Regions from separate parts of the Thalassotalea fusca genome, predicted to be linked through region 2. Evidence: predicted binding sites of a transcription regulator. Region 2 holds the regulator's gene; each other region holds the start of a gene.
The links. Region 2 encodes MetJ, which represses methionine synthesis genes. Its sites were predicted from a motif close to TAGACGTCTAGACGTCTA; they were not measured.
Positions count from the first base shown of each region.

Region 1: metE (5-methyltetrahydropteroyltriglutamate--homocysteine S-methyltransferase) is a predicted target of MetJ. The motif match lies at 4,212-4,229, and genes of this name have one in related genera.
Region 3: metK (methionine adenosyltransferase) is a predicted target of MetJ. The motif match lies at 2,891-2,908, and genes of this name have one in related genera.

Region 1 covers NZ_JBQRUN010000005.1:250,889-257,900, forward strand. The annotation lists gene rplK (50S ribosomal protein L11) at 1-409, opposite strand, end outside; gene nusG (transcription termination/antitermination protein NusG) at 627-1,199, opposite strand; gene secE (preprotein translocase subunit SecE) at 1,202-1,582, opposite strand; tRNA gene ACSLUK_RS08790 (tRNA-Trp) at 1,672-1,748, opposite strand; gene metE (5-methyltetrahydropteroyltriglutamate--homocysteine S-methyltransferase) at 1,940-4,198, opposite strand; gene ACSLUK_RS08800 (LysR substrate-binding domain-containing protein) at 4,303-5,196, shown strand; gene acnA (aconitate hydratase AcnA) at 5,236-7,012, opposite strand, start outside.
Region 2 covers NZ_JBQRUN010000003.1:15,952-22,963, reverse strand. The annotation lists gene ACSLUK_RS04505 (adenylosuccinate synthase) at 1-118, shown strand, start outside; gene ACSLUK_RS04500 (malic enzyme-like NAD(P)-binding protein) at 647-1,891, shown strand; partial or broken gene ACSLUK_RS04495 (IS4 family transposase) at 1,947-2,123, opposite strand; gene metJ (met regulon transcriptional regulator MetJ) at 2,249-2,578, opposite strand; gene metB (cystathionine gamma-synthase) at 2,761-3,921, shown strand; gene metL (bifunctional aspartate kinase/homoserine dehydrogenase II) at 3,952-6,417, shown strand; gene ACSLUK_RS04475 (hypothetical protein) at 6,518-7,012, shown strand, end outside.
Region 3 covers NZ_JBQRUN010000004.1:74,455-81,466, forward strand. The annotation lists gene ACSLUK_RS06435 (cell division protein ZapA) at 1-234, shown strand, start outside; RNA gene ssrS (6S RNA) at 393-575, shown strand; gene ACSLUK_RS06445 (MDR family MFS transporter) at 613-1,884, opposite strand; gene murI (glutamate racemase) at 2,022-2,855, shown strand; gene metK (methionine adenosyltransferase) at 3,134-4,321, shown strand; gene ACSLUK_RS06460 (oxygenase MpaB family protein) at 4,439-5,113, opposite strand; gene ACSLUK_RS06465 (ABC transporter substrate-binding protein) at 5,255-6,229, shown strand; gene ACSLUK_RS06470 (dihydrolipoyllysine-residue acetyltransferase) at 6,359-7,012, opposite strand, start outside.

The DNA of each region.
Region 1 (7,012 bases), on a different contig from region 2:
CCATTGAACGAGCAGAGCCCGCAATAGTACGCACTGCAGCTTCTAGTGAACCAGCAGTTAAATCAGGTTCTTTCATCTTAACGATTTCTTCAAGTTGTGCAGTTGTAACTGTACCAACTTTTTCAGTGTTAGGACGACCTGAACCACTCTTGATGCCAGCAGCTTTTTTCAATAAGAAAGAAGCAGGTGGTGTTTTAGTTTCAAAAGTGAAAGAACGGTCATTGTATACCGTAATTACTACAGGTACCGGAGCGCCTTTTTCTAAAGAATCTGTTTTTGCGTTGAACGCTTTACAGAATTCCATGATGTTCACACCGTGTTGACCTAGTGCAGGACCAACTGGTGGTGACGGGTTAGCAGCACCCGCAGCTACTTGTAGCTTAATTAAAGCTTGGACTTTTTTAGCCATCTTTATATTACCTTTTCTATGGGTTCAAACGCCCGTTCTGCTGAACTAAAGACCTATTTGGCCGAGCTCCCCGCTGTTAAAAAATTACTGATTTTGCTTTATGACGCACATAAATAATCTACGCATAAAAAAAATCGGCAGCGGATTATATATTAATCAACGCTGCCGATTCAAGTCTTAAATTGTATTATTTTAATACGATTTTTAAATTTAGTTGTTAGCCTTTTTCAACCTGACCAAATTCTAGGTCAACCGGCGTAGAGCGACCGAAAATAAGTACCGATACTTTAATGCGGTTCTTCTCGTAGTCTAGCTCTTCCACTACGCCATTGAAGTCAGCAAATGGGCCATCAATAACGCGTACCACTTCACCCACTTCGAATAACGTTTTCGGCTTCGGTTTGTCAGTAGAGTCTTCTAAACGCTGAAGAATACGATCTGCTTCACGCTGTGTAATTGGCGCAGGACGATCACTCGTACCACCAATAAAGCCTAATACACGTGGAACACTTTTCACTAAGTGCCATGCTTCTTCATCCATTGCCATTTCAACAAGAACATAGCCTGGGAAGAACTTACGTGCACTCTTGCGTTTTTGGCCTGCACGCATTTCAACAACTTCTTCAGTCGGCACTAGTATTTGTCCGAACTTGTCTTGCAAGCCGTGAATCTCAATGTGCTCAATTAGTGTTTTTTGAACGCGAGCCTCATAACCTGAGAATGCTTGCACTACGTACCAACGCAGCTTAGGACCTGTTACCTCAGATGGCGTTGTATTTTCTTCAGACATAATTAAACCTGTAAACCTGTGATAAATCCAACAACCCAAAATAATACAGAATCAAGCCCCCACATTACGAGTGACATGATTAAGGTTGCTACTAAAACGATACCAGTTGTTTGTACGGCTTCCTGACGTGTAGGCCATACAACTTTACGCACTTCAGTACGAGATTCTTTTGCAAATAGCACTGCTGCACGGCCTTTTTCCGTTTGCATTGCAATTAAACCTGCAACTATCACCGCACCGACTACCGCAATCGCTCTGATTAATACTGATAACTCACCATAAATATAGTTACCAACAACTGCACCTGCCAAAATAAGGATAATTAATCCCCATTTTACTGAATCTAGAGAACCACTCGGTTGGTTTTCTGTACTTGCACTCATATTCATTGACCTGTTTTACCCGTCTACGCTAAGACTCACGCATAACCACTATGCACAATAAAAAGTGATACCTTCACTTTCATCAAATATGGCAGGGGTAGAGAGATTCGAACTCCCAACCGTCGGTTTTGGAGACCGCTGTTCTACCAATTGGAACTATACCCCTTCTCATTCGATTTACGAATTTCACTTACACTTGTCGGGTGAATCTTAGTTTGTGTTGGAAAATTAAGAGATACTCGAGAAGTGAGGCGGTATTATACTAAGCGTGTAATTATTCACAAGTGAAATTTTAGGCAAAAACGCCTGTGCAGGAAAAATGCTGCTCAGGCGCGTGGCGTGATTAAGTCAAGGTCGTTATTGGTAACGCAATTGTTCCGCAGCTTGTACCATATTTAACAATGCTTGTTCAGTTTCTTGCCAAGCACGCGTTTTCAAGCCGCAATCTGGATTAACCCACAACCGTTCTTTTGGAATGTATTTTTCTGCGCTACGCAATAACGCTACTATCCAATCAACACTTGGTACGTTAGGAGAATGGATATCATACACACCAGGTCCTAAATCATTCGGGTAGGTTTCATGTTCAAAGCAATCAAGTAATGCCATATTTGAACGCGAGGTTTCAACGGTTAATACATCTGCATCTAGTGCCACAATCGCCGGCAATATTTCATTGAAATCAGAATAGCACATATGGCTATGAATTTGCGTAGACGCCAATACATTTGCCGTAGTGATACGAAACGCCTGAGTAGCCCAATCAAAATAAGACTGCCACTGACTTTCTTTAACCGGCATCGCTTCACGAATTGCAGGTTCGTCAATTTGAATAATATTGGAACCATTTGCTTCCAGATCTTTAACTTCGTCTTGCACAGCTAACGCAATTTGGTAAGCCACGTCTTTTCGAGGAATATCATTACGGATGAACGACCAAGATAGTATCGTTATCGGCCCAGTCAACATTGCTTTGACCGGCTTGTTCGTTAACGACTGTGCGTATTCAGTCCAATAGGTAGTCATCGGTTGTTTTCGGCTTACATCACCGTAAATAATCGGCGGTTTTACACAGCGGGAGCCATAACTCTGCACCCAGGCAAATTGAGTAAATGCAACACCGTTAAGCTGTTCTCCAAAATACTCTACCATGTCGTTACGCTCAGGCTCACCATGTACTAATACATCTAGGCCGAATGACTCCTGACGATCGATTGTGTCCTTTATCTCTTGTTTGATAAATGACTGATATTGTTCATCTGATAATTCCCCCTTACGCCATTTTGCGCGATTCTGTCGAATATCACCGGTTTGAGGAAATGAACCAATAGTTGTTGTTGGGTAAACGGGTAGGTTCAATAGCGCCTGTTGAGCAGCTTTACGTTGCTCAAATGTGTGAGGGCGTCGAATTTCATCTTCACCAATGGCGGCCAGTCGCTTTTGTACCGCGGTATCGACACAAAGACTCGCATTGGATTTATCGCGAATAGCTACCGAGTAACTGACCAACGTTTTCGTATCTCCTGATATACACGCTGACTTAAGCAATGCCAATTCCTCACATTTTTGCTTGGCAAATGCCAACCAAGATTTGATTTGTGGTTCCAGCTTTTCCTCAACCGTTAAATCAACCGGGCTATGAAGTAGTGAACAGGACGGGGCTAACCAGAGTTTATCTCCTAGCTGCTGATAGATAGGCGCTACAGCCTCATAAATCGATAAAAGATCAGCCTTCCAGATATTTCGACCATCAATAACACCTAACGACACAATCCAGTCAGTTGGTAGTTCAGGCAATAATGCTTCTAGATTTGTCGGCTCAGCGACAGTGTCAATATGGATACCGGCGACATTGGCAAAGCTCTTAATTAACTCCGTATGATGCGCTATTGAGCCAAAATATGTTGCCACCAACAGGTTTAGCTTATGGCTATTCAATACTTGGTAGGTGTTTTGCAGCGCATTTTGCCAATGAATGTTCAGCTCAAGCGCTAGAATAGGTTCATCAATTTGTAACCATTCTACATCCGTTTGCTCGGCTATTAGATCAATCAAGGACTGATATACGGGCAGTAACTTGGACAGGTGTGCCAATTTTCCTTTATCGTCACCTGCACTTAAATATAGGTAGGTAACAGGGCCAATAATAACAGGCTTTGTTTGCCTATTGCTTTTCTGCGCTTCATCAATTTGACTCAGTAAACGCTCAGCGTGTAACGCAAATTCAGTATTCTGGTCGAGTTCTGGCACTATGTAATGATAGTTAGTATCGAACCATTTGGTCATATCACTAGCAGCACAGGCGCAACCTGTAGGTGCTTTTCCACGGGCGATGCGAAATTCTAAATCTAGATCATGTTTATCAGTTTTAAACCTTTTGGGTACTACACCTAACAACAAGCTGGTAGTTAACACTTGATCGTAAAAAGCAAAATCTCCCGCAGGAATTAAATCAAGCCCCGCATCTGTTTGAAGCTGCCAATTAGTTTCTCTAATCCGTGCAGCCTCTGCATTTAATTCTTCTACCTTCGACTCACCTGCCCAATATTTTTCAAGCGCAAATTTTAGTTCTCTTTTTGCCCCGATACGCGGGAAACCTAAATTATGTATTTTCATTCTCTCACCATTATAGACGTCTAGAAGTTTATATGGTTATAATTGATGAATAACGTGCAAAAAACAAACGCATATATTTCAACAGGGAGTTGCAAAAAATTCATATGTTCGAATTAAAGCATTTAAAATCGCTAAAAGTACTGGATGAAGCAGCAAGTTTGAAAGGCGCAGCTGATGTACTAGCAATGAGCCAATCAGCGCTTTCTCATCAACTAAAAGATCTCGAACATCGAATCGGTCAAAAGTTATTTGAGCGTAACACCTCACCGATCGTTTGGAGTAAACAAGGGAGAGCATTACTTGCTCTCGCTAAACAAGTACTCCCATTGGTAGAAGAGGTTTCTGAGAAATTGAAACCCACACGAAGCCACAATATAGAACTGACTATTTCAATTGCCTGCCACGCTTGCTTTCAGTGGCTATTTGCCGAACTCACCAATATTCAGTCTGAATTTCCTAACCTTACATTAGAGTTTGACGATGTAATTTTTGAACAATCCAGTAATGATAGCGCCGACATATTACTCACTGACGAAATTATCACAGATGACAAATATTGCTATGAAGAAATAGGTTCATTTGAACTTATTGCGGTAGTCCCTAACACACCATTTTGGCAAAAAACTGTGCACATTGAAGCTAGCGATTTTAAGGATCAAATACTGCTATCCTATCCTGTTGCAAAAGAACGATTGGATATATTTACTGATTTACTGACACCCGCGAATATCGAACCCAAACAAATTAAACCTATTGCCAATACGCATGTCATACTCCAAATGATTGCCAATAACATGGGTGTAGCTGCGCTACCCAACTGGGTATTTTTACCGAATCAAACCTATACAGAATTACTTCATAAATCGATAGGTAGTTCTGGCATCCAAAAAACACTCTATGCTCGCTATGCAAAAGGTCATTCCGCGTCAACTTTAATCAAGCAGCTGATTCCCAATATAGTGACAGCATATGAGCGATTTTCGTCACCAAATCATTGACTCAACTAGCATTAGTGCATTTTGATGTTTTTTATGAGTTTACTTTCCTAAAAACTGTTTTGCTACGTAAGGTAGTACGCCCCCAGCTAAAAAGTAATTCATTTCTGTGGCATTATAAATACATAAACTTACTTGAACTAAAACAGGGGTTGTTATCGTTCCCGGTTTATTTGATCTTATCCTGAGGGTAAGCAATTGATTTGGTGCCAAATGGCATGCATCACTACTGTTGTCGTCTATAACATCAATTTTCTCATCACCTTGTAGCTGCAATTCATTGAGTGACATTTTAGCTGGTAGCTGCAACGGCATAATGCCCATTCCCACTAAGTTGCTTCTGTGAATGCGTTCAAAAGATTCCGCAACAACCGCTTTAATACCAAGTAATTTACAGCCCTTCGCTGCCCAATCACGACTAGAACCTGTGCCATATTCTTTGCCAGCAAACACCACTAAAGGAATGTTATGCTCTGCGTAATAACGACTCGCTTCATATACTGAGAAATGGGCTTCATTATTCTCCACTTTTTCAGCAAAAATTCGAGTAATGCCTCCTTCTTGTGGTGCAACTATTTTGTTTCGTAAACGATTATTTGCAAAAGTACCGCGCACCATTACTTCATGGTGGCCACGTCTAGCACCGTAGCTATTGAACTGCTCTGGTTCAATGCCCTTGCTAACCAGATACCTACCTGATGGACTGTCAGTGCTTATGTAGCCCGCAGGTGAGATATGGTCGGTCGTTACCGAGTCACCAAGAATCAATAGTATGCTGGCTGACGTTATTTTAGTATGTTCAGGCAGATAAGTATTACTGTCCAATCCTTTGTTGTATATATCATTCAACGCTTCGAAAAATGGTGGTTTTTTAATGTAACTTGAACGTTCATCCCACCGATAACAGTTAGTTGGGTTGATAGGAAGTTCTTCCCATATTCGGTCGCCAACAAGCATGTTTTGATACGATGATTCATAGTGTTTCCGAGATATCAATTTCACGGTTTCGTCAACGAGACTGTCGCTTGGCCATATATCTCGCAAAAAAGTTGGTCGACCATAGCCGTCACTGCCTATTGGTTCGCTGTCAAAATTTATGCGCGTATGTCCAACTAGTGCGAATGCAATAACAAGAGGTGGAGATGTTAGCCAATTTAATCTAACGGAAGGATGAATACGCCCTTCAAAATTTCGATTACCAGATAATACAGCTCCCACATTTAAGTTATTTGTTTTAATTTGCAATTCAATATCAGAATCGAGTGGGCCAGAATTTCCAATGCAGGTAGTACAGCCAAAACCAATACGATTAAAGCCTAATTTATCGAGGTATTGTTGCAGTCCTGTACTATCAAGGTAACGAGCCACAACTTGAGAGCCAGGTGCTAAAGATGTTTTTACGTTGTTACTTATTTTCAGGCCTCGCTCAACTGCCGCTTTTGCGAGCAACCCTGCTTGGATCATTACCTTGGGGTTTGAAGTATTCGTACAAGAGGTAATAGCGGCGATAACAATATCGCCACAAATCAATGGCCTCTGCCTGTATGGTAGACTTTCTTTAGAAGGGCAATGCCAATCGAGCTCACTGAATTCTCTGGTGACACGTTTGATAGCATTTAGCGAAAACCTATCCTGTGGCCGCTTAGGGCCTGCGACTGATGGCTCAACAGTGTTTAAATCAATAGAAATATTTTCTGGATAAATCCCTGATTTTTTAGATTCATCACACCATAGGTGCTGCGCTTCGGTGTATTCTTGAATACGTTTGATAATAGACGATGAACGATTGGTGAGTTGTAAATAAGCAACCACTTTGCTA
Region 2 (7,012 bases):
TAATGCTAAAGCTTATATTAAGCGCATTGAAGAAGTGACAGGCGTACCTGTAGATATCATCTCTACAGGCCCAGATAGAAATGAAACGATTATCTTAGTTAATCCATTTAATGACTAAGCTAATGCGTTAAGCATTTAATTCGCTTTATCGAAAACGGCTCTAACTACTAGAGCCGTTTTTTTTGACTCACGTTATAGTTTTTTCCATGCTACTAGAGCGATTTTAGGTGAAACAGGACCGACTATATTGGTTGCATAAATATTCGGCTATTTATGTTGAGTCTGATTTTTACTGCAACTAATATTTCTTGTATTTGTTGTGAATGGAAGTTAAATGTATTCAAATTCTGCAAACTGTATTGAACTTGGCAAACTTGCATAAAGTGCCGCTTCTTTAGGTTTTTGGGCAGAACTTTTAGTTTTATATAGATAAGTGAATAAATATAGTCAGTATTTCGATTGTTTATGTGAATTATTTTGTTAGTAAGTCTATATTTAATATAGCTTGTAGCTAATTTTTATATATAAATACCCTTGAATCATCAAGTCTGTTTGCAATAACATATATTGCAATAATAAAAAGAACGAAAATAGCTGACTGCTCCGAGCAGTGTATAAATTACAACTAACGCATTAGGATAAAGACATGACCGATTTACGACAGCAAGCTTTGGACTATCATGAATTCCCAACACCGGGAAAGATTTCTGTCGAATTAACAACACCAGCGGAAACCAGCTTAGACCTGTCTCTTGCATACAGCCCAGGTGTTGCAGAGCCAGTCAGAGCGATTGCCGAAAACCCAGAGGATGTGTACCGTTATACGGCCAAAGGTAATACCGTAGCGGTAATCACCAATGGTACCGCTATTTTAGGGTTGGGTAATCTGGGGCCTATGGCATCTAAACCGGTCATGGAAGGCAAGGCATTGTTATTTAAAAGATTTGCCAACCTTAATTCATTTGATATTGAGGTTAAACACAAGACTGTGGAAGAATTTGTCGACACAGTTGCTAACATTGCCGACAGTTTTGGCGGTATAAATCTTGAGGATATCAAAGCGCCAGAATGTTTTGCTATCGAGAAGGCGCTGATAGAGCGTTGTAAGATCCCTGTGTTTCACGACGATCAACATGGTACGGCAATCGTAACAGCGGCTGGGATGTTGAATGCTTTGGATATCCAAGGTAAATCCATTCAAAATGCCAACATCGTTTGCATGGGGGCAGGGGCTGCGGCAATCGCATGTATGGAGCTTTTGATTAAATGCGGTGCCCAACGTGAAAAGATTTACATGTTAGATACCAAAGGCGTTATTCATACGCGTCGTGATGACTTAAACGAATATAAGAAGTTGTTCGCCAATAATACCGATAAGCGTACATTGGAAGATGTTATTGATGGCGCAGACGTATTTGTCGGTGTTTCAGGTCCAGACTTACTATCAACAGAACATGTTCAAATGATGGCTGATAAACCAATTATTTTCGCTTGCTCGAATCCTGATCCAGAAATTAAACCTGAAGTTGCAATGGCCGCTCGCAATGATGTTATCGTTGCAACAGGGCGTTCTGATTATCCTAACCAAGTGAACAATGTATTATGCTTTCCGTTTATTTTTAGAGGTGCACTAGATGTTCGTGCACGTACTATTAATGATGAGATGAAAGTTGCTGCGGTACATGCTATTCGTGAACTTGCTAAAGAGCCTGTTCCGGCAGAAGTTTTAACAGCATCAGGAGATGAAGCGTTGGAATTTGGTCCTGACTATATTATTCCAAAACCTATGGATAAGCGTCTATGTGCTAAGGTAGCAAAAGCCGTTGCGCAGGCAGCAATAGATTCAGGCGTTGCTGCTTTAGAATTGCCTGAAAATTATATGGCAGACTAAAGGTAGCCATATTTTAGCGCAATAAAAAAGCCAGCGTTGTGTGCCTGTCTCTTGATCACAAGTCAGACTCAAGAGACTGAGCTAACTCATAACCTTCAAGGATGGTTTTCAATTTAAACCATCCTTGCCATATCACCTTAACTGAAGCACGGCCTGTGCGTTTGGTATCTTTCCAGCCACCTAATTTAGCCAGTTCTTGATAAGCCCATGACATATTAGGCACTTTCTCTGGCAGGTTTAATTTAGTTCAAAAAATCCCTGCTAATTACTTAGCAGGGATTTGTGTATAAGAGACAGGCTATAAAGCTGGCTTTTTCGTGCCTAAAGGCTTATACCAATCCTTTATGCAGATTGGTATTAATCATCCTTACTTTCAAATTCGCTGAAATCCGTAATTCCACGCGCTTCAAGCGCCTTACGAACACTTTCAGGGAGTTTTTCTTGATTGTCTTTAGCAAGATCCGCATCATCTGGCAGCGGCTGACCAGTAAAAGCATGCAAAAAAGCTTCGCATAGCAGCTCGCTGTTAGTCGCATGTCTTAAATTATTAACTTGTCGGCGTGTTCTCTCGTCAGTTAACACTTTTAAAACACGCAAAGGAATTGAGACGGTAATTTTTTTTACTTGCTCACTCTTTTTGCCATGTTCTGCATATGGGTTGATATACTCACCATTCCACTCTGCCATGGACATACCTCATTAGTAAAATTCTTTATTATAATAAGAGAATTTTACTAGTTGTTTTGTTTGAGTCAACTATGAATGTGTAGAGGGTTAGATGTCTAAAATGGCTTGACGGTGTTTTTTAAATTGTTTAGAGTTATAGACGTCCAAACATCCAAATGGTTAAAGTTAACTTAGGGGCTTGCATGTCACAGAAAAAATTTGCCACAACCGCAGTAAGAGCGGGTATCAATAGTGATAAACACCATGGCGCAGTCGTCCCTCCGCTTCACCTTTCTAGTACCTATTCTTTAAAAGGCTTTAACGACAAACGAGATTTCGATTATTCTCGAACAGGCAACCCTACCCGATCTTTGTTTGGGCAAGCTATTGCTGAACTTGAAAATGGTCAAGTTGGCATCGTTACCAGTACAGGCATGTCAGCTGTTCATCTTATTTGTCAATTGCTGACAGTCGACGACACCATCGTTATTCCTCATGATTGCTATGGCGGTAGCTATAGACTATTTACACATCTGGCTAAAAAAGGTCAATTTAAGTTAATCGTTGTTGATCAGAATGATGAACCGGCATTAGCAGAAGCACTTCAGTCAAAGCCAAAGGTCGTGTTAATCGAAACGCCAAGCAATCCGCTACTTCGCTTAGTCGATATCGAAAAAGTTACAAAGGCGAGTAAAGCTGTTGGTGCATTGGTCGCGGTAGACAATACCTTTTTGTCGCCCATTCTGCAAAGGCCGCTAGATCTAGGTGCAGACATTGTATTTCATTCCACAACAAAATTTATTAATGGACACAGCGATATTGTTGGTGGTGTTTTGGTCACGAAAACAGAAGCATTGGGCGAGGAACTCGCGTGGTGGGCAAATTGTATTGGTATTACAGGTTCTGCATTCGACAGTTATATGGCACTTAGAGGGCTGAAAACGCTACCGGTAAGAATGCAACAACATCAACAAAATGCGGATGCCGTTGCCACTTTTTTATCTGCGCATGAAGCCATTGATGCTATTTACTATCCTGGACTTGAAAGTCATCCAGGCTATGACATCGCAATTAAACAACAATCTTCATCTGGTGCAATGATGAGCTTTGAAGTAAAAGGTGGTATAGCAGCCGTTACGCGTTTATTTGATGCACTCGAGCTGTTTACACTCGCTCAGTCGCTCGGCGGTGTTGAGAGCTTAATTAGTCACCCTTCAACAATGACACATGCTGGTATGGAATTAGCCGCGCAGGAAGAGGCGGGTATAACGCAATCGTTGGTGCGTATTTCTGTTGGCATCGAAGATATAGAAGACATTCTTGCCGATTTGGCGCAAGGATTATTAGCAAGTCAACAAGTTTGACGCTGGTTAGGAACATATTTGGTATTAATAATGAACGCTAGAATTGAAAATGAAGTATTAGCCGCCGCAAACAACCAGTTGTTGAAACATACGATTCAAATCCATAAGTTTGGTGGCAGTAGCTTAGCATCAACGCAATGTATTAATCGTGTCGTTGAAATCATCAAACAGCATTGTCAACTAAACGATGTTGTTGTGGTATCAGCCAATGGTGGCACGACTGATGCGCTATTCTCTATTATTGAACAAGCAAGGGCACACGATGCTGCCTTAGCAGAATCTATCAAAGCGTTAGAATTGTGCCAACACGAGTTGATTACAGCGCTATTAAACAAAGGTAGTGCAGCAAGACTACTTGACTTGCTTCAAATTGATATTGAGCAGTTAAAATCGTGGATAAGTGAAGATATAGCACTGTATATCAATGATATATTGGCATTTGGTGAAGTATGGTCAGCACGATTGTTGTCAGCTGTTCTAAACCAACAAGTTTGTCCAAGCCATATGATTGACGCGCGTGACTTCTTACGCATTGATAATGAAGTGAATTGCAACGTAGATTTTGACCAAAGTACTAAGAGATTTCAAGAACTTGTACAACCAAGCAGTTTAACCGTGGTAACTGGTTACATTAGCCGTGATGCAGCAGGGCTAACAAAGACGCTAGGTAGAAATGGCAGTGATTATTCTGCAACGATTATGGCTGCCATAACACAAGCCAGTAATGTCACTCTTTGGACCGATGTAGATGGTATCTATAGTGCTGATCCTCGTATGGTGTCATTGGCGCGTAAGCTACATCGTCTTCCTAATGGTGTAGCACGTGAACTCGGTCGATTAGGTAATCCTGTATTACATGCTAAAACGCTGAAACCATTAGAGCAGCATGCGACCCACTTACATGTGGCAAGTAGTTTTGCCCCGGAAGTAGGCGGTACTGAAATCGGAAAATTTGGCCAGATTGCCAAACAGGAACTTTCAGTGACTTTTTTGAATGACTTGCTGTTAGTTCGATCTGAAGGATTATTAGCTGACCAAGGTAAGCATGCCGCTGCGCTTTTTGACCCAATCTGCTTTGATAGTAAAAAAGGGGTAGCTGTTATTCGCCAAGAACAGCAAAAATCTGTTAGTCAATTTCTGGCGAGCAGCGATAAAGAAGTGTTATTCAAACCAGTGTCAATTCTGGCAACGGTTGGACATAAAGTAGCGACGCATGGCAGTGTTCGCGCACGGTTTAGGCGGGCATTAAAAACGCAAGAGCCAATCGATATTTTGCCTGCGGAAAGTAAGCACAGTTTAATCGCTATACTTGCACGACCATGTTCAGTTGAATTGCTCAATAATATTCATCATGACATGACGAAAGATGCTCGTACTATTGGACTGGTCGTGGCAGGACTAGGCAATATTGGCAAACGATTTATTGAAATGTTACCAACGCAGTTAAACAAAGTTGAGGCGCTTGAAAATGTTCACTTAGTAGGTTTGGTAACCTCGAAAAAAGCATTAATCAATAATGACGGTATTGATGTCAAACAAGCTAACGAACAGTTTGAACGATTTGCACAAACATATGACAACGAATTACTGTTGTCATGGTTAAAGAATCATCCTTACGATGAGCTTATTGTGGTTGATAACACCCCTAGTGAGGAATTTAGCGCGTTATATCCCGCTTTTTTTAAACAAAGTATTCATGTTATCGGTGCAAACAAATGGGCCGCTTCTTCTGATACCGAAAATTATGAAAACCTGCTGACACTCGCTAAAGCCAATCACAGTATCTGGTTGGGTAACACAACTGTTGGCGCAGGATTACCAGTGAATTATGCGATTAAAGATTTACTCAATAGCGGGGATGAAATAAGAGAAATAGCTGGAATTTTTTCTGGTACGCTGTCTTGGCTATTTCAAAAGTATGATGCACAAGTACCTTTTTCAACGTTGATGAAAGATGCATTAGCACAAGGGTTAACTGAGCCCGATCCTCGTGAAGATTTGTCGGGTAGAGATGTGCAGCGCAAACTGCTGATTTTAGCGCGATTAGCAGGATACTCGTTACAACTCACCGACATTGAAGTACAAAATCTAGTACCTGAATCATTACGCGATATCGACAAGGAATCATTTCTTGCTAAAGCTGAGCGACTAGATGATTTCTTCTTATCTGAATTTTCACAAGCGAAAGCGAGTGGGCTTTGTATTAGGTATGTCGCACGGTTTGCTAACAACGGTGGTAAGCTAGTTGCCAGCGTAGGACTAGAACATTTACCAGAAAATGATGCTTTCGCTAATTTATCTCCATGTGACAATATTTTCCAAATTACGAGTGATTGGTATTGCGACAATCCGTTAATTATTAGAGGCCCAGGTGCTGGTCGCGATGTGACTGCCGGTGGGTTACATTCAGACTTAGTGGCCATTTGTCAGCAACTAAGTAACCGAAGCACGCCCGTGAAAATTAAGGGGTTACTTGACGAAGATAAGAAGGCTTAGCTATAGCTGAATGTAATATTGTTGCGGTAAGAAATTGCAGAACGGTCATTTTTGCGCGATTATTAGTTATTAATTAGAAGGTTACTTATAGAAAGGTTTCATGTCGATTAAGAAACACAGTGATACGCATTCCACTAAACATGTAAAAGTATTGCTGAAAAAGCTCTATGACAGTAGCGTGGTTAAAGACTCGCTGCTGGATCAAGCACTTGCCTATTATGAAGCGCAACCTATTAATCAACACAAACTTGATGAACTTAAGTTTGAAGTGAATGAACTAACTGCGAATGAGACGGCTAAAGATCAACAGCGAATCGACCAATTAGAAGCCGAATTTAGAGAATTTAAACAAGATTTACGGTACGAGAGTAGCCAACGGCACAAATCTTTGTATACGCTTTGTCAGGACATTCTCACGTGTACAGAAGGGACAACGTTTAAAGAAACTAATCGTAAAACGGCGCAGTTATTAGGCATTATTCAACTAATTAGTCCAACGGAAGGCATGCGTGTAGCCGAAATCAATGAAAAGCATAAGCCTTTATATCGCGCGGTATTGTGCTTACGACTACTCGATCAGCTGTGTATTGAAGAG
Region 3 (7,012 bases), on a different contig from region 2:
TTATTGCTAGCGGCAGAAGAACTCAACCAGCGTTTGTCACTCGACAAAAAAAATCAGAATTCGGTAAAAACGCCTGAACAAGCCATGCTAATGACGGCATTGAATTTAGCGAATGACCTAATTCAAGCCAAAAAGGCACACAAAGCTGAACTTATTGAAATGCAAAGTAAGATTGATTTACTGCAATCAACCATTGAGCAAGCATTGCAAGAAAAAAGCAGCAAACAAGCCTAACCTCGCCCTTAACCAGCACAATCTTCATCCAAACAGCATAAAAAAACTGGCCTGCCTGTTAAACAATAGACTGATCTTGTTGGCAAAATCAGCAAACACACTTTTTAACAGTTAAAATTGTTTAACCCTAGCGATGATATTAGCTATAATGCCATTCAAGACTTCTGGGATGTGCGTAGATTAACTATGTCCCTGAGCCGATAAGTTTTACCTAAGGGAATTTATCAGTGTCTATTGAGCAGGCCCGACTCGCATCGGGAAGCCTACGGGTATTGTGCGATTTCCGCCTTGAACACACGGTGTTCAAGGGCTGACGTTGACTACGGCATTCTGGAAGCTTACTCCCCTTACCTACCATATTCGTATGTTTCGTTTACATCACGCTTTATCAATCGATGCTGTATTTAGCGCAATCTCTGGCCGAGGCAATTTATCCAATATTGAATACAAATAGATCACCCACAAGCAACCCGCTGCACCAATCAAAAATAACCAAACCCCAACTGAATCTAACAATACACCACCAATAAATGGTGCGATTGCATAGCCAACCGAATAAAACGAAGCGGCACCAAAGTATGCGCCTCGCAGGTGTTTGGGTGCGATGCGATCAATGTGCACATTCATTGTTGGAAACAATACCGCTTCCGCTAAGCTCATCAAAACTATTGCGCCCACCCAACCCCAAAACCAAGTCAACGGATTGAAAGCTAACCATACTTGTGAAATGGCTAGCACAGCTAATGCAATCTGAATCCGCTTAACCAAAGTTAAGCTTGCCATCACTTTAAGTAAAATGAATTGAAAACAAACAATCACTAGTGCATTAGTCAAGATTAATGAGGACACCAGTAGTAAAACATCCGGCGCATCTGCACGTTTAAGGTATTGCACCAATGTTGTGTCCATTTGCGCATAAATTAACATGCAGGTCATGTTGGCTAAAATCAAACATTGAAGCAGGCGGTCTTGCTTAAGTACCTGCCACACGACAGAAAAATGCCCTTGTTTCTGATTGTTATCTACGGTTAAGTCACTGTTAGCAGTAGATTCCAGCTCAATATTATTAAGCCCAGCTTGTTGCTTAAAGCCCCAAGCCAACACGACTAAGAACAATAAAAACGCATATGCAGTGATCACAAAACTGGATTGCTGCCCTGTTAATCCTAACCAAACGCCTCCCATTGGCCCCAACGCAGCGCCAACATTTACACTGAAATAGCGTATTTGCATCGCCAGCTCTCTCGCATCTTCATCCTTGACGATGTCACCGATTAATGCCGAAGTTGGAGGTTCCCATATGGCTTTTGCAATTGAACATAGCGTTATTATAACGACATACCCCGTAAGGCTTGTCACCTCAGCCAACGCTATAAATGAAATGATGTACAGTATACCGCTCGCATACATAATGTTTTTGCGGCCATATTTGTCTGACAATGTACCACCAACAAAGCCAACGAATACCGACACCAATGCAGCCGCTGACAAAATAACGCCCACTGACGTTGCGGAAAGCTGAAAAGAATCATAAAGAATGATCGCAAGGAACGGCCAAACCATATAATAACTTCCACGTGTAATGAAAGCGCCAAATATAAGCACCCACATTAATGCTGGAAATGATTTTAGCTGTTGTCGCCGGCTCATGTACTACATCCTTTACTCATGAATTTCTAAAAACGCTAGTTATATACTAAATATTGCTTGAATCATACCTTTACATTCGCCACAAAAATCAATATAACTCCCAACTAGTTTTATCAATAAAGATCAGCCCGTCATACATGTCTCAGTTGACCCTATCTAGCACTGCAAATACATCGCTTGCACAGCGCCCAATCGGCGTGTTTGATTCAGGTTTGGGTGGTTTGTCTATTCAGCGTTGTATTAGCCAAATGTTGCCAAATGAGCATATTATTTATGTGGCTGACAATGCCTATGCACCATATGGTTGTAAAACTGAGGAAGAAATAAACGCTAGAGTATTACAAATTGGTCAGTGGTTTCATGTGCAAAAGGTAAAGGCAATTGTTGTCGCATGTAATACGGCCACAGCTTCTTCCATCGAAAAACTGCGCGAGCAATATCACATCCCCATCATAGGCGTTGAGCCCGCGATAAAACCTGCGGTAGAGCAAAGTAAAACCAACAAAGTTGGATTGCTAGTTACGTCTGCCACCGCAAACAACAGCCGCTTTAAGCAACTTGTGGCGCGATATGCCGACAGTGCTGAAGTGTTGATACAGCCTTGTCCCGGCTTGGTCGATCTCATTGAGCAAGGACAACATCAGAGTGACGAATGTCATAAATTATTGCTTCAATACTTAACACCACTGATTTACGCTGGGGTCGATACGATAGTACTAGGATGTACACACTATCCGTTTTTAGCACCAATGATAGAGAGAATTGTAGGTGCTAACATTGCTTTAATGGAAACCGCACGGCCGGTCACAGAACAGCTAATACGCCAACTAGCGAAATATGCGCTATTAAATCAGTCGTCAAATAACCCTGAATTATCGTTCTGGGCGAGTAATCCTTCTGAGCAGTTATCTCGTTTAGTGTCGCAGTTACTTGCTTTAGACATCCCCGATATTCGCCATATTCAAATCTAGCTTTAGCACATCCGTACAAATCCAATAAAGCCATTTAGACGTCTAGGCGTAAAAAAAGTAGCAAATTTCAAAATAACCGTTACAATATGCCTAACTATGCCAATTTAACGAAGCGAATCGTCTAGAGATGAATCGAAAAAAGGCCAAGTATTCTATATTTATCAATAGATTAACTTCGCCATTTTCGAGAATTCAATCGCTTAATTAAGATTGGTAGTACACCCTAACTTATATCAATCCGTTGTAGCGAATTGATCAAGAATATTTACAGAGGAATTATGTCTAGACACTTGTTTACCTCAGAGTCAGTCTCTGAAGGTCATCCGGATAAAATCGCCGATCAAATATCGGATGCTGTATTAGATGCAATTATTGCCCAAGATAAAAATGCGCGTGTTGCCTGTGAAACTATGGTCAAAACAGGTGTCGCGATTATTTCTGGTGAAATCTCAACATCTGCTTGGGTAGATTTAGAAAAGCTTACACGTAAAGTTATCAGCGATATCGGTTACACCTCTTCAGATGTAGGCTTTGACGGTGAAACTTGTGGCATCATGAACTTAATTGGCCAACAATCTTCAGAGATTGCCCAAGGTGTTGACCGCACAAGCCCTGAAGAGCAAGGTGCTGGTGACCAAGGGTTAATGTTTGGTTATGCCACAAACGAAACTGAAACATTAATGCCTGCTCCTTTGTACTATTCACATCGATTAGTTGAGCGTCAAGCAGAAGCACGTAAATCAGGTATTTTGCCTTGGTTACGTCCTGATGCAAAAAGCCAGGTAACGTTCATTTATGAAGATGATAAGCCTGTTGCGATTGACACTGTGGTACTTTCTACACAGCATAATCCAGATATTAAGCAAGCAGATCTTCATGACGCTGTGATGGAAAACATCATTAAGCACACGTTGCCAGCTGAATTATTAACGCCTGAAACAAAGTACTTCATTAACCCAACAGGAAGCTTTGTCATTGGTGGCCCAGTAGGTGACTGTGGATTGACTGGTCGTAAGATCATTGTTGATACCTATGGCGGTATGGCTCGTCACGGTGGTGGTGCGTTCTCTGGTAAAGATCCATCAAAGGTAGACAGAAGCGCAGCATACGCAGGTCGTTATGTGGCGAAGAACATTGTTGCTGCTGGCCTTGCTGATCGCTGTGAGATTCAAGTTTCTTACGCTATCGGTGTTGCTGAGCCAACATCAATCTCAGTTGAAACATTTGGTACAGGCAAAGTCAGCGAAGAAAAGCTTGTTGAATTAGTACGTGAGCACTTTGATTTGCGTCCTTATGGCATTACGAAAATGCTCGACTTACTTCACCCAATGTATCAACAAACAGCTGCTTACGGACACTTTGGTCGTGAGCCGTATGAAATGACCGTTGGTGATGATACGTTTACCGCGTTTTCGTGGGAAAAAACAGACAAAGCAGACGATTTGCGCGCTGCTGCTGGTTTGTAATCAGCCAGACTTTAAATAAGCTAAGTCAAACTAAAAAAGAGCCTTTATTGGCTCTTTTTCGTTTTGAGGCGTCCCATCTCAATACTATTTGACTAAGTAATGAATTCGCTCACCGAGCTAGCCTCTATTAACAATTAATACTCGTGCAGATAGGTTAGCGGGTATCCTAGGTTTATTGAGTCCAAGTGCCGCTAACGTGTTTACCGACAATGCCCCTGTAATTAATTGCTTAGCAATGAATCTTGTGCCGAACGGCAAAGACAGTTTCACCACTTGATTTAGCGACTTCTTCGCAAGTGCATTACCTTCAGGTGAATATGCTTGGCATTTAGCTTCATATGCGCGTTGAAATTTGTGCCATTGTCCTTCAGTTTCAGGTATGTCCGTTATGCGCATTCGTTGGCCTACTTCACTCCAAAAAGTAAGCAAGACGTCAATTTCGTCATCCGCTAGTTGGTATCGACTAAATTGTCGATTGAATCGAACTGGCTCTAAGATGAATGTAGAAAGTACATAGAGGAAATCATCGTTGGACGCAGGTAAATTGGCATGCACTCGGTTGATATGAGAGAACGTTGCCCGACTTTGCTCGCTGTCAATTCCTGACGATATGATTGTTTTAATAAAATCTCTAGTTTTACTTAAACGCTCGTAAGTTTGCTGGTTTAACTGGCTGTTACCATAAAGTTGCTCTACTAAATGCGCGATACTCATTGTTTTGAGCAGCGCGATATATGTTCCAAGTCGAAACGTATTGCGGTATTTGACGTAATATAGCGTCTGAATGTCCATCAGTTATCAGCTTTATCCATTATGTGGGTTAGTATCAAATAGCCATTGCGTATATACAACCAAATTTTTCGAAATGCCGCTACAATTAGTCTAATAATGTATCAAAAATTATCAGCTTATTAGCCACAGTTAGAGCGCATTATGAAAAGATGGCGACAACATATTTTGTTATTTTTCCTGCTAGTATCTAATGCAGCGCTAACCTCGACTGCAAATACATTGCCCCCCCTTAATGAACAACGCATCAATATTCCATTAAACCGATGGACAAGCCAACGCGTTTTATCTCATGTAGTGGGCAAAATAATCAGTGATGCTGGAACACCTGTCACCTACCTAAATATTTCGTCAGATGAACAGTGGGGAGCTATGCAACGCGGCTTGGTGCACTTTCAAATTGAAATTTGGCAGCCGTCTATGGAGAAAGATTTCACAGCACACGTTGCGAGTGGCAATATAATTGACATGGGGACGCATGACGCACGCGTTGCAGAAGAGTGGTGGTACCCAAAATATGTTGAAAACTACTGTCCCGAACTACCGAATTGGCGCACACTTAATAAATGTAGCCACCTTTTTAAAGGGACGTTTGAGTCTAGTAAAGGCATCTATTACGGCGGCCCATGGTACTATAGCGACGCGTCTATTATTCGTGCACTCAATCTCGAATATACGATTGAACGTAAAAATGATGCGATGAGTCTGTGGGATGAACTCAAAGCAGCCATAGAGCACCACCGCCCTATTCTATTACTCAATTGGAGCCCTAATTGGACAGACATAGACGAAATAGGCAAGTTTATAGAATTTCCTGCGTACGAACCTGACTGTCCTACAAAGCCTGAATGGGGGCTAAATCCCACGTTGGTTGATGATTGTGGCAATATGCGTAATGGCTGGTTAAAGAAAGCAGCAGCACCTAGTTTAGTTGCATCGTTCCCCTGCGTTTACAAGCTGATTGAGCGCGTTAATTTTACTCATGAAATGGTTGCCTATGCCGCCTACCTAGTCGTAGCAGAAGAGCATTCAGAAGAAAACGCTGCAGCCGTATTCTCTAAGAAATATGCAAAGGAAATTGCAAGTTGGGTTCCAAGCGATTGTGAATTGAGTAGTTAAGGTTAAAAGTAAGGGTTAAGAATCAGGAAGCAAAATTCTGCGGCTCTGCAAGCGGCGTACCTTCAAATGAATACAAAAAAACCCGCGAGATTGCGGGTTTTGATATTTCAAGCAATAACACTTAATGTGTTACGCCATATGCATCAACATTGTGCTTGGCTCTTCAAGGAAAGACTTCCACAAGTTACAGAAGCGAGCAATAGTGCCACCATCGATGATACGATGATCGCCTGACCAACTCACTTGCATAATTGAGCGAGCTTCCACTTCACCTTGCGCATTAAAGCGTGGTAATTGCTGCAGTTTACCTAGTGCCACAATCGCTAACTCACCATTGTTAATGATTGGTGTTGCCACTGTTCCACCGATCGCACCAATGTTTGAAATGGTGATTGTGCCACCTTTTAAGTCGTCACTAGAAACACGACCTGAACGCGCATCATTCGTCAACTTCGTAATATCAACCGCAAGGTCAACTAACGATTTTTGCTGAACTTGCTTCACATTTGGCACCAATAGACCAACTTTCGAGTCTACCGCCATACCAATGTTGTGATCATCAAAATACGTTAGTTCAGAGCAATCTTCGTTCACACGCGCATTAACAATTGGGAACTCTTTCAACGCTAATGACATTGCTTTCATAAAGAATGGCATCATTGTTAACTTGATATCTTGCTTTGCGTAAACTTCTTTCAGTTCACCACGTAGTGCAATTAGCTTTGTCATGTCGATTTCTTCACAATAAGTGAAGTGAGGTATGGTAGATACTGACTTAACCAT